2 linked regions of the Collimonas fungivorans genome follow. The protein of the gene in region 1 binds, or shares a complex with, the protein of each later gene. Links are inferred from orthologs where the notes say so. Each region holds a gene or a part of one and is shown on either strand. Other genes may lie near its edges.

Region 1 (7,378 bases):
TGGTGCTGAAATCGCCCGCCAGCTGGTACAGCGCCAGCAGGTCCTGCCTGACCTGGCCGTTTTCCTCGTCGTTCAGCGACTGCATGAAACGCAGGTAAGCGTCGGCCAGCAATTCACCGGTTTTCTCGGTCAAGGCATAACCATGCGGCACGCCCGACGCCAGCGGCGCGATTTGCAGCAAGCGCGCGAACCAGCTATGGAAAGTATCGATCGACAGGCTTTGCGGACTAGCCAGCACGCGCTCATACAGATCGCGCGCCGCAGGCAGCACTTGCGCCAGGTCCTGCTGCGCGATGCCGCGTTCCAGCAGCAGCTGGCGCACCTTGGCGTCCGGCTGCAAAGCCAGGTCGTGCAGCAGCTCCAGCAGACGCTCGCGCATTTCCTGCGCGGCCTTGCGGGTAAAGGTGATCGCCAGCAGTTCCGACGGCGCGGCGCCGGCCAGCAGCAGCCGCAGCATGCGCGCCACCAGCAGCCAGGTCTTGCCGCTGCCGGCGCAGGCTTCCACCACTACCGAATGCTGCGGATCGCAGGCGGCATTGGTGAAGTCCTGGGCCGCGACTATTGCGCCGTTCATCCGATAGGCGCTCGGCGGCCCGGTCTCAGTGCGTATACTTTCGGCTTCTATCATTCCCATGCTCCCTTGCGACACAAACCGCGCACGTCGCAATACTGGCAAACCGATGCCACGCCGTTGGCAGGCAAGCCGACGCCGCGCGCAATCGCTTGCACATTGACCGAAATCTGCGCGGCCAAGGCGCGCTGTGCTTCGTCGTAGTCGGGAGCGCTGACGTCGCCGACCTTGTCTTTGGTGGTTTCCAGGGCGACGTAGTGCGCCGCCGCAACCGGCCGGTCCGACAGCAAACCGTAGAACGCCAGCTGATGATCTTCATGGTCTTTCAGTTTTTTATTCAGCACGACCAGGTTGTTGGTCTTGTAATCCAGCACCGCACGCTCGCCGGCGTCGTTCTCGTCGACCCGGTCAATCCGGCCGTGCAGCATCAGTTCGCGGTCCGGCAGCGCCATCGGTTTTTCATAGGCCTGCTCGCCAAATACGAAAGACCAGCCTTGCGCTTCGTGCTCATTGGCCCAGGCGACATAGGCCGAAATGACTTTTTGCCAGCGCGAGTAATAACCCAGGGCTGCTGCGTTTTTGGCGATGACGCTGTCGAACAGTTTTTTTGAGATATCGACCAGCAAGGATTCGCGCTGGTCCAGCGGGCATGGCTGGTCGCGCAGGGTTTCGTGGTAAGTCTCCAGGATTTCATGCAGCCAGCCGCCGTAGTCGCGTTTTTCCGGCAAGTCGGACAGCTCGTCCAGCGATGCCAGGCCGAGCATGCGCCTGGCGAAAAATTGATACGGACAGGCGATAAAGCTGTTGTAGGCGCTGGCCGTCAGGCGACTCGGCGTCAACTGCGGCGCTGCCGGCGCCGGCATGGTTGCAGGCGTGGCCAGCAAGCTTTGCGACGCAATCGCCGCCCGCCGTTCAGGCAGCGCCGGCGCGGCAGGAATGGCGCGCGCCAAGGTCAGCTGCAGGCGCTGGATCCAGGGGCTGACCGGATTCGGTTCACCGTCCTTGTGCGCCTGCCACGACAACACCACTTGCGGATTCATCGCCAGCAGCTCGACCACGTCGCGCAATTGCTGGCGCTGCCGGCTTTCGCGTGTCGCCAGGCCCAGCTCGCGCCGCACGGTATTGGCAAAAAACAGCGTCTCCTGCGGCTGCGACGGCAGGTGATCGGCGTCGGCGCCCACCACCAGCACGGCGTCGAAGGTACGCAGGCGAGCGCCGTTCAGCGGCAGCATCACCACCCGGCGGTCATTGATGGCGCTGATGAAACTGGTGTCGTCGAGCTGCAGGTTGACCAGCGCGCGCCATTCGGGAAAGGAGAACAGAGCCGCAAACTCGTTCCCTGGCGGAGTAATATTCTGCAGCAGCTGCAAGATCTGCTGGCCGGCCGAATCCGCGCTGAGCGCCGCTGAGATGCCCAAGGCATCGAGCGTTACCGTGGTAGTAGCTATCCAGTCGCGCAGATTCTTGCGGCCGCTGAACAACGCGGCTTGCTGCGCCAGCAAAGCCACCGCCTTTTGTTCCGCCGGCGCTGCGGTCAAGGCATTGATCACCGCGCGCCACTCGCCGAGCACGTTGGCGCGCCGCAGCAGCAACTCTATCTTCATCACCAACGCCGACTTGTTGGCGACGCTATCCTGCGCATCGTGCAGCAGGCCGCTGGACGCTTCATTCAGGACAAACGGCGATTTCAGAAAATCCAGCAAGGCAGTGGTTTCACCGCGTGCCGTGACAACATCGAACCAGGCTGAAATCGCGGATGCGGCGCGCGTAGTGGACAACTTCCAGCCGGTTTCGTCGGCCACATGGATCTGCGCCCGTTCCAGCAACGCACGGATGCGGCGCGCCACGACACGATCCTGCGCCACGATTGCCAGGCTGGCCTTGCCCTGCTGCAGCCAGTCGATCACCATTTGTGCGCCTTGCACCGCTTCGTCTTCGACACTGCGCGCTGCGCACAACGCCAACTCGGCCGGCAATGCTTGACTGCCGATCGCTTCCACGGCGTTTTCTTCATCTGCCACCGTCTCAACCATTTCCGGCCATGCCTGGGTATAGGTCGGCAGCAGTGCTGGCGCGCGCCAGTCGAGAGTGATGGTCAGCACTTGCTGGCGCCTGGCGTAGGCGTCGAGAAAAGCCTGCTCCAGCGGTTCCGGCGCTACCGAACTGATCCAGGCCATGGGCTGGCTGGCGTTTTCCGCGACCTGCAGCATTTGCGTGAAACGCGTGGCGATCGCATCGTCGGCGTCCAGCTGGCTTTTCCAGATCGACCACACCAGCTGCGTTTCATCCGACAGCAGCTTGCGTGCATCCGGCGACAGCTGTTCCAGCGCATGTTGCCAGCGCTGCTCCGGATCGTTTGCCGCATCGGCGTGCAAAGCAGGGAGCAAAGCTTGCGTCAGTTCGTCTGATAACGCTAACAATGTCTGCGCCAGCGGCAGCAGATCGGTATTGCGGCGCGCCGTAAATAATTTTTTCAGCCAGCCGTGCTGGCGCAGTTCGGCATACAAGCGCATCAGCCGCTCGCTGGCGGGCAGCACATTGGGCAGCGGCGGCAAGGTCGCCAGCCAGCCGGACAGGGTGAAGAATTGCGGCGGCACGAAAGTCCCGCCCAGCTCCGCGCTCAAGGCCGCTTTCAGCGGCTGGGCATGGGCAAAAGTGGGCAGCATCACGCGCCATTGGGCGAAATCACGCTGCCCCTGGTCGCCGCTGGCCTGGCGGCAGGCTGCCAGCAAAGCACGTGCAGCATCCGGCCAGAAGTTGGCAGAAGGCACGATTTGAATGGATTTTGATGGCATGTAGCTCACTGAAAGCGCGGGAACAGCTGCATTGCAACTCTCGCATTTTTGCAACAATTAACTGTCATTTTATGCGAGCCCCCGGGAAAACCAGCCTCAAATAATTACATAACCAATTACATAAGCCACACTTTTTCATAAAATCGGTTATGATTTAGTGAATATCCCGCCGCAATACCTCTTACCGCACCCACAAAAACTTGAATTCGCGCACGGCATCCCCACTTATTCAATAGAATAGGGAACGCCGATGGCAGCCACCAAGCAGGAATGGTAAGTCGTCTTGGCACACATTGATTCTTTTTCCCTCACACTGAGGAAACCATGAGCGAACATATTAAACATACTTCCGATGCAACTTTTGAAGCAGACGTACTCAAATCCGACAAACCGGTCCTGGTAGATTTCTGGGCTGAGTGGTGCGGTCCTTGCAAGATGATCGCCCCGATCCTGGAAGAAGTCGCCAAGGATTACGGCGACAAGCTGCAAATCGTCAAGCTTGACGTCGATTCCAACCAGGCAGTGCCTGCCAAGTTCGGCATCCGCGGCATCCCGACCCTGATACTGTTCAAGAACGGTGCCGCTGCTGCACAAAAAGTCGGCGCGCTGGCCAAGGGCCAGTTGACCTCTTTCATTGATTCGAATATATAATAAGAACCGTGGCGGTGCGCCCGCACCGCCACTTGTGTTTTACTAACTACACCACGCAGTTCCCTCCCCCACCCAATATTTCCCATCCCGGGACACTCATACCTATGCATTTATCTGAATTAAAGGCGTTACATGTCTCCGCCCTGCTAGAAATGGCAATCGGCCTCGACATCGATAACGCAGCGCGTTTGCGCAAACAAGAACTGATGTTCGCGATCCTGAAAAAGCGCGCGAAATCAGGAGAACAGATTTTCGGCGACGGCGCCCTCGAAGTCCTGCCTGACGGCTTTGGCTTCCTGCGCTCGCCCGACGCCAGCTACATGGCGTCCACCGACGACATTTATATTTCGCCTTCGCAAATCCGCCGCTTCAACCTGCACACCGGCGATTCGATCGAAGGTGAAGTGCGCACGCCGAAAGACGGCGAGCGCTATTTCGCCCTGGTCAAGGTCGACAAGGTCAACGGCGAATCGCCGGAAGCCTCCAAGCACCGCATCCTGTTTGAAAACCTGACGCCGCTGCATCCGAACAAGCCGCTGCCGCTGGAACGCGACATGCGCGGCGAAGAAAACATCACCGGCCGCATCATCGACATGATCGCGCCTATCGGCAAGGGCCAGCGCGGCCTGCTGGTAGCGTCGCCGAAGTCCGGTAAATCGGTCATGCTGCAACACATCGCGCATGCAATCACCACCAACCATCCCGACACCGTGATGATCGTCCTGCTGATCGACGAACGTCCGGAAGAAGTGACCGAAATGCAGCGCTCGGTGCGCGGCGAAGTGGTTGCCTCCACTTTCGACGAACCGGCCACGCGCCACGTGCAAGTCGCCGAAATGGTGCTGGAAAAAGCCAAGCGCCTGGTTGAAATGAAAAAGGACGTTGTGATCCTGCTGGACTCGATCACCCGCCTGGCGCGCGCCTACAATACCGTGATCCCTGCCTCCGGCAAGGTGCTGACCGGCGGTGTCGACGCCAACGCGCTGCAACGTCCTAAGCGTTTCTTCGGCGCCGCCCGCAACATCGAAGAAGGCGGTTCGCTGACCATCATCGCCACTGCCCTGATCGAAACCGGCAGCCGCATGGATGACGTGATCTACGAAGAATTCAAGGGTACCGGCAACATGGAAGTCCACCTGGAACGCCGCCTCGCCGAGAAGCGCGTGTACCCTTCGATCAACCTGAACAAGTCCGGCACCCGCCGCGAAGAATTGCTGATCAAGCCTGACCAGCTGCAAAAGATCTGGGTGCTGCGCAAGCTGCTGTACAGCATGGATGAAATCGAAGCGATGGAGTTCATCCTCGACAAGATGAAGTCGACCAAGAACAACGCCGAGTTCTTCGACATGATGCGCCGCGGCGGCTGATCAAAACCGGCAATCGTAAAAGCCTGGTCCATGCAAATGGACCAGGCTTTTTTCATTTACTGGCAGGCAGCGCCGTCATGCCGCGGCCTGCCGCCTGGCCGATGCCGGCCAGATCAGCATCGCCGTGCGCACCACGCCCTGCAACGCTTCTTGTGTGGCGCCGTCGCGCGCTTGCAGCGACATGCCATGCAGCACGGTAGTGAAATAAGCCGCCATCTGCTCGACCTCGGTTTCGATTGGCAATTCGCCATCGGCCACGCCCTGCAGCAGGCGCTTGCGGATATCCTGCGCCGAGTCCACTCTCAAATTGTGCAGGAACATATCCACCGGACGATTCGACGGCGTGCAGTTGGTGGCGCCCAGCACTACCAGGCAGCCTGTCGGTTTGCCCGGCAGGGCCAGCACGATAGCCGCCGCCATCAGCATGCCCTCTATCGCTGCACGCGCAGTCAGGCCCGCGCGCAAGGCTTTGCCGGTGGCGCTGCCCTCGGTGTTGCGGTAGTAGTCCACCGCTTCACGAAACAGCGCTTCCTTGCCGCCGAACGCCGCATACAAGCTGGGGGCGTTGATCTTCATGGCCGCCATCAGGTCGGCCAGCGATGCGCCCTCATAGCCGCGCTCCCAGAATATTTCCATCGCCTGCCGCAGCGCCGTTTCGCGGTCAAAGCTGCGCGGGCGTCCTCGTTCAGCCATATGCCATCCAATTTTGTAATAATCGTTAAAAAATAACTTGACAGCAGCAAGCGCCGTCAGTCACGATTATATAACGATCATTACTTAAATAGGAAACACGATGTCAAAACTGACTGGAAAAGTGGCCTTGGTCACCGGCGCAAGCCGTGGAATCGGCGCGGCGATAGCGAAACGGCTGGCGCAAGAAGGGGCGGATGTTGCAATCACCTATGTCAATTCGGCCGACAAGGCGAATACCGTGGCGAACGATATCCGCGCCGGCGGCAGGCGCAGCCTGGCGCTGGCCGCCGACAGCGCCGATCCGCATGCCACCGTGGCAGCGGTGCAGCGCACGGTGCAGGAACTGGGCCGCATCGACATCCTGGTGAGCAATGCCGGCATCGGCTACTGGAAGCCGCTGGACCAGTTCACCCTGGAAGAATTCGACCGCATCATCGCAGTCAATGTGCGCGCAGTGTTCGCCGGCGCCCAGGCCGCCGCGCCGCACATGGAAAGCGGCGGCCGCATCATCACCATCGGCAGCTGCAATGCGGATCGCGTGCCGGCCGCCGGCAGCACCCTGTACGCAATGAGCAAGTCGGCACTGATCGGCCTGACCAAAGGCATCGCCCGCGATCTCGGCCCGCGCGGCATCACCGCCAACCTGGTCCAGCCCGGGCCGATAGACACCGACATGAATCCGGCCGACAGCGAACGCGCCGACTCCTTGCGCGCGCTGATGGCGCTTGGCCACTACGGCAGCGGTGAGGACATAGGCGGCCTGGTTGCTTACCTGGCCAGCGCGGAAAGCCGCTTCATCACCGGCGCCGCGCTCACCATAGACGGCGGCTACAACATCTAAGGAGCGCGCCATGTCAGCGATCACCAGCGAAACGCAGCGCGGCGGCGATGCCAGGAACAAGACAATCATCCTGGCTGCGGTGTGCCTGGCCGGCTTGATGATGCCGCTCAGTTTTACCGGACCGGCCGTCGCCATGCCGGCCATTGCGCGCGACCTGCACGGCAGTCCGGTGGCGCTGGCCTGGGTGGTGAACGCCTTTGTGCTGGCGTTCGGCAGCTGCGTGATGGCGGCCGGCGCGCTGGCCGACCAGCTGGGACGCAAACGGATTTTCCGCGCCGGCGTGATCGGGTTCACGCTGCTGTCGCTGGTGACGGCGTTGGCTCCCAGCCTGTTGCTGCTCGACTTGCTGCGCGGCGCCCAAGGCGTTGCCGCGGCGCTCGCCATGGCCGGCGGCGCTGCCTCGCTGGCGCAGGAGTTCGAGGGACCGGCACGCACCCGGGCGTTCAGCCTGCTGGGCACG
Region 2 (5,204 bases), 2.9 Mb from region 1 along the record:
AGCTACGAACGCAGCTTCTTCCGCCCCGTCTTCAAGTAGGATCCGGCGCTTTTCAAATCTTATTCTGGTTCACACGCTTGCCGAGTTCTTCAACGCTTTCCCTGCGTTCGCTGTAGCGGTCGACCAGGTATGACGAAACATCGCGGGTAAGCAAGGTGAACTTGAACAGTTCTTCCATCACGTCGACTACACGTTCATAATAAGACGATGGTTTCATGCGGCCTTCGTCGTCGAACTCCAGGAACGCCTTGGCTACTGACGACTGGTTGGGGATGGTGATCATCCGCGTCCAGCGGCCCAATATGCGCATCTGGTTGACGGCGTTGAACGATTGCGAGCCGCCGGATACTTCCATCACCGCCAGCGTCTTGCCCTGCGTCGGCCGCACCGCGCCTATCGACAATGGGATCCAGTCGATCTGCGCTTTCATGATGCCGGTCATGGCGCCGTGACGTTCGGGCGAGGTCCAGACCATGCCTTCGGCCCATTGCGCCAGCTCGCGCAGTTCCTGGACTTTGGGATGGCTGTCGGGCTCCCCGTCCGGCAATGGCAAGCCGTGCGGGTCGAAGACTTTGACTTCGCCGCCCATCGCTTCCAGCAAGCGGGCCGCTTCCATCGTGAGAAGCCGGCTATAGGATTTTTCGCGTAACGAACCGTATAGCAGCAGGAAACGCGGCGCGTGCGATGAACGCCCGACCTCCTCAAAGTCCGATGCAAGCGGCGTGCGGAAAAGTCCTGCGTCGACATTCAGCAACTTAATCAGATGTTGTGAAACGGCGTCCCTCCGAATTAATCACGACTTCGCCGTCTTCCTTGGTGAAAGGTCCCTTTTGCGGCAACGGCAGAATATCGAGCACCAGTTCGGACGGACGGCACAGGCGCGTGCCGCCTGGCGTGACGACAAAAGGCCGGTTGATCAGAATCGGATGCGCCAGCATGGCATCCAGCAATTGCGCGTCTGTCAGGCCTGGCGCGTCCAGTCCGAGTTCTGTATAAGGTGTGCCCTTTTGTCTGATAGCTTCACGTACCGCGAGACCGGCGTCCGAAATCAGTTTCGTAAGAGTCGCCAGCGACGGCGGCTGTTTCAGGTATTCGATGACTTCAGGTTCGACACCGGTATTGCGTATGAGCTCCAGCGTATTGCGTGATGTGCCGCACTCAGGGTTGTGATAAATCGTAATGTTCATGGTTCGACTTTCTTTAAAACCGGCAGATTATCTGCCAGCGGGGAATGGTTGGTGACGCAAATAAAAAGAATAGCGCCCAGCAGGGCAATACCGATCAGCACCAGCATCGTTCCAGCGTATCCGCCCGTCAGCGAATACACCAGCGATGCCGCAAACGGCCCTGCGGCAATCGCTATCAGCACGGGGGTAGCCATGGCGCCGCTGATTGCGCCATACGTTTCGCGGCCATACAGTTCTGCCGGCAGCGTGCCGCGTACGATCGTCATCACGCCGTTGCCGATCCCGTACATGGCCGCGAATACGCCGTAAACCAGCAGCCACTCAGACGGTGCGAGTAATAATGCCAGCGCCAGCGGCAACAGCCAGATAGCAATCAATCCTACCTGGCGCGACGTGGCTTTTTTGCCGATAGTGGTTTCCAGGACACGGCCTAGAACCTGCATCGGGCCAACCAGGGCGCCTATTGCCGCGGCATGGACGGGCGATACTCCCCGTGCCTGCAATATCGAGATCAGATGTAAGGACATGGCTGAAAACACCAAAGCGTTTAGCGTGATGGCGCCGGTCACCAAATAGAATCTCGGCTCCCGCAGCACCGTGGCCAGTGTGGCCTTGGTCGCGGTTTCTGCTGCCTTGGCGCCGCGATCCTGCCTGAAAACCGGCAGCAAGGCATGCACCGGGAGGCACAGCAGCAGATTGGCGATTGCGTAGATCGTCCAGGTATCGCGCCAGCCACATTTTCCGAGCAGGAACTGCGTGAGCGGCCAAGAGACCGTGCTGGCAAAACCGCCGAACAACGTCACTAAAGTGATGGCCCTGCGATATTCGGCGCCGAAGGTTTGCGTAAGCACTGCAAACGCTGGTTGATACAGGGTGGCACTCATGGCAACGCCAATCCCCGCCCATACCAGATACAGCTCGGTAACCGAATCTACACGGGATAATAATGCCAGGAGCACGGCGGCCAGTACAGAACCGGCGCCCATCAGGATGCGTCCGCCAAAGCGATCTATGATGGCGCCGGCCAATGTCGACAGAAAACCCGACACCAGCAGCGCTAACGAAAACGCGCCGACGATGACCGGCTTAGAGGTATGCAATGCAGCCTGCATTGGCCCCATCAGGACGCCGTATGCATAAAACATCGCGCCCCATCCAATGATCTGCGTCATCCCTAAGGCGGGAATCAGCCATCCGGCGCTGCTGGCATTGTTACGCATGGCTTAACGTCCTTCGTACCAGCCTTGAGTACGGTTTACGATGCCGACAATCAACAACATGACAGGAACCTCGATCAGCACCCCGACCACGGTTGCCAGCGCGGCGCCGGACTTGAAGCCAAACAGGCTGATCGCGGCGGCAACCGCCAGCTCGAAGAAGTTGGAAGCACCAATCAGCGCAGAGGGACAAGCGATAGAATGCTTTTCCCCGACAATCTTATTGAGCCAATAGGCCAGCGCAGAATTAAAGAAAACCTGTATCAGGATAGGAATCGCCAGCAGAGCAATGACCAGGGGCTGTTCGATGATCGCATTGCCCTGGAACGCAAATAGCAGCACCAGAGTCAACAGCAGAGCCGAGATCGACCACGGCTGGATGCGCTCCATCAGCTTGTCGAAACTGGCCTGGCCGCGCCGCAGCAAGGATTTTCGCCACACTTGGGCAATGATCACAGGCACTACGATATACAACATTACGGAAGTCAGTAGCGTGGCCCAAGGCACCGTAATGCTCGATACACCCAACAAGAGAGCTACCAGCGGCGCAAATGCGAACACCATGATCAGATCGTTCAGCGCGACCTGCGACAGTGTGAAATAAGGATCGCCGCCGGTGAGCCGGCTCCAGACAAACACCATGGCAGTGCAAGGCGCGGCAGCCAGCAGGATCAGTCCGGCCACATAAGAATCCAGCTGTTCGGCGGGCAGGTACGGCGCGAACCAATGCCGGATGAACACCCAGGCAAGCAACGCCATCGAGAACGGCTTGACCGCCCAATTGATGAACAAGGTCACGCCTATGCCGCGCACATGTCCCTTGACCTGATTCCAGGCGGAGAAGTCGATCTTCAGCAGCATCGGAATGATCATCACCCAGATCAAGACGCCAACCGGCAGGTTCACTCTGGCGATTTCCAGCGCCCCTATCGCTTGCACCCCGACCGGGAAAAGCTGTCCAAGAAAAATACCGGCAACGATACATAGCGCTACCCAGACGGTCAGATAGCGCTCAAAAAAATTCATGGATACGCCTGCGGCGCGTCTACCGGTAACTTCGCATTGGACAGACATAATAATTCTCGAAAAAAAATAGGATTGAGCTTGATCAGATCGATGTTTTTACATCAGACTTTGCTCTGGCCAATAGCATCCATTTCGCGTTTGATCGCATTCTTTTCCAGCATGTGCAGCGGCAAGCTGACAAAGACGTTGATACGCGCCATGATTTGGCGGAACACCTTATGGAATACTTCACGCTTATATTCGTCGGCGCCAGTGGCGAGCGCCGGATCCTCAAATCCCCAGTGCGCCGACAACGGATGGCCTGGCCAATAAGGGCAAGTTTCACCTGCCGCGTTATCGCACACCGTAATGATGAAATCCATCTGCGGCGCATCGGCAGCGGCAAATTCATCCCAGCTTTTACTACGCAGGTTTTCCAACGGGTAGTCGGTATGCGAGATCTGTTCGATGGCAAAAGGATTGACAGTGCCACCTGGGTGGCTGCCGGCAGAGAAGCCACGGAACCGGCCTTTTCCCATGGTGACCACCAATGCTTCAGCCATGATGCTGCGCGCCGAATTACCCGTGCAAAGAAAAAGCACGTTATATACCTTATCGCTCATGGGGCTACCTCTGATATGTCGAATTACCAGGTTCCGAAAAAATGCATCTGGCGCGGGCGATCCGTATCATCGCTTCAGCAACATTTTCCAGCTGCCGCCGCTGCTGCTCCCGCAGCAGGAACGCAGCATGATGCTGTAACCGCTAGCTTCGCATGCGCGTCGCCGAACACGGGAATGGTGTCGAGCGTGCGGAAGGTCTCCCATGCAATACCCTGTGGATCAGTCACCCAGTATTTGTCTGATTTGGCGTAGCAACAGGAAACTTTTTCTTCCTTCGCCACATCCGGCTGAAGCGACTCCAGGCGCGACTGCATCTCATCCAGTTCGCTATCGGATTCGACCTGGATGCCAAGATGGTTCAGGCCGGACTGCACGCCGCGCCGCGAGATCGCGAAATTCACGCGGGGATCGTCCAGCATCCATTTCGCGTAATCGGTCTTTTGCACTGTGGGTTCATTCGCAAACATCGATGAATAAAAGCGGATGCTGTCTGCCAGGTTATCGACAGCGACATGGACATGCAGGCGTTTCATGACGAGGCTCCTTCGGTGGTGGCACAGGCAGGACTGCAAGTGGGCATGCAGGGATCACCCCCGCAACAATTTTCGGTAAGAAATGCCAATAATTCATTCATGGTGGCGAAGTTGGCGGAGTAGATAACAAAGCGGCCTTCATTGCGCGACGCCACCATATCGGCATGAAAAAGTTCCTTCATGTGGAACGATACGGAGGAAGGCGAGATACCCGTAATCTCCCCGATTTTTCCGGCAGGCAGCCCCTCAGGCCCGGCCTGCACCAATGCACGGAAGATCGCCAGGCGGGAATCCTGGGCAAGCGCCGCAAGGGCGGTGACGACTGATTTCGCTTTCATATTTCAATGATAGTTGAAATGTTGAATAAATCAAGGGTTTTCTGCCATGCCACAAACAAACGGGCCCTGCCCGTCTGCTTGGCCCTATACCGGACTAGGATGCAGCAACATGTTTCTCGATATTCTTCATCTGCTCGTCCCAGCCGCCGCTGTTCATGCTGAACGCTTCCTGACGCCGCTCGGCCGGGATATTGTCAAAGCCGGATTCGACCACGCGCAGAAAAGTACCCTCTTCGACCGCCGTCAGTTCGAACACCACCAGCGTGGTCGGCTCCTGCGAATAGTCGACCGCGGCATCAAC

Evidence for each region.
Region 2: the proteins of trxA (region 1) and CFter6_RS18205 are in contact, whole or in part, in an NMR structure (PDB 2IPA), measured with the Bacillus subtilis proteins. The link is inferred for Collimonas fungivorans from one-to-one orthologs.

Annotation. Positions count from the first base shown.
Region 1 is NZ_CP013232.1:1,246,465-1,253,842, reverse strand. Bases 2,472-5,353 are described here. They hold trxA (thioredoxin TrxA), read left to right. Parts: upstream 2,472-3,690; coding sequence 3,691-4,017; downstream 4,018-5,353. Other genes in these bases: rho (transcription termination factor Rho), read left to right, coding at 4,122-5,353; CFter6_RS05405 (PD-(D/E)XK nuclease family protein), read right to left, coding at 2,472-3,366. In the rest of the region: CFter6_RS05410 (UvrD-helicase domain-containing protein), read right to left, coding at 1-628; more of CFter6_RS05405, read right to left, coding at 625-2,471; more of rho, read left to right, coding at 5,354-5,384; CFter6_RS05390 (TetR/AcrR family transcriptional regulator), read right to left, coding at 5,460-6,077; CFter6_RS05385 (3-oxoacyl-ACP reductase family protein), read left to right, coding at 6,178-6,918; CFter6_RS05380 (MFS transporter), read left to right, coding at 6,929-7,378. UniProt on the Bacillus subtilis protein: Participates in various redox reactions through the reversible oxidation of its active center dithiol to a disulfide and catalyzes dithiol-disulfide exchange reactions.
Region 2 is NZ_CP013232.1:4,189,532-4,194,735, forward strand. What follows is about bases 2,283-4,970. They hold CFter6_RS18205 (arsenate reductase ArsC), read right to left. Parts: upstream 4,033-4,970; coding sequence 3,532-4,032; downstream 2,283-3,531. Other genes in these bases: CFter6_RS18195 (MFS transporter), read right to left, coding at 2,283-2,407; arsB (ACR3 family arsenite efflux transporter), read right to left, coding at 2,411-3,478; CFter6_RS18210 (ArsI/CadI family heavy metal resistance metalloenzyme), read right to left, coding at 4,107-4,565; CFter6_RS18215 (ArsR/SmtB family transcription factor), read right to left, coding at 4,562-4,903. In the rest of the region: CFter6_RS18180 (NIPSNAP family protein), read left to right, coding at 1-39; arsenical resistance protein ArsH, read right to left, coding at 53-754; arsC (arsenate reductase (glutaredoxin)), read right to left, coding at 756-1,187; more of CFter6_RS18195, read right to left, coding at 1,184-2,282; CFter6_RS18220 (SRPBCC family protein), read right to left, coding at 4,998-5,204. UniProt on the Bacillus subtilis protein: Catalyzes the reduction of arsenate [As(V)] to arsenite [As(III)]. In vitro, can dephosphorylate para-nitrophenyl phosphate (pNPP).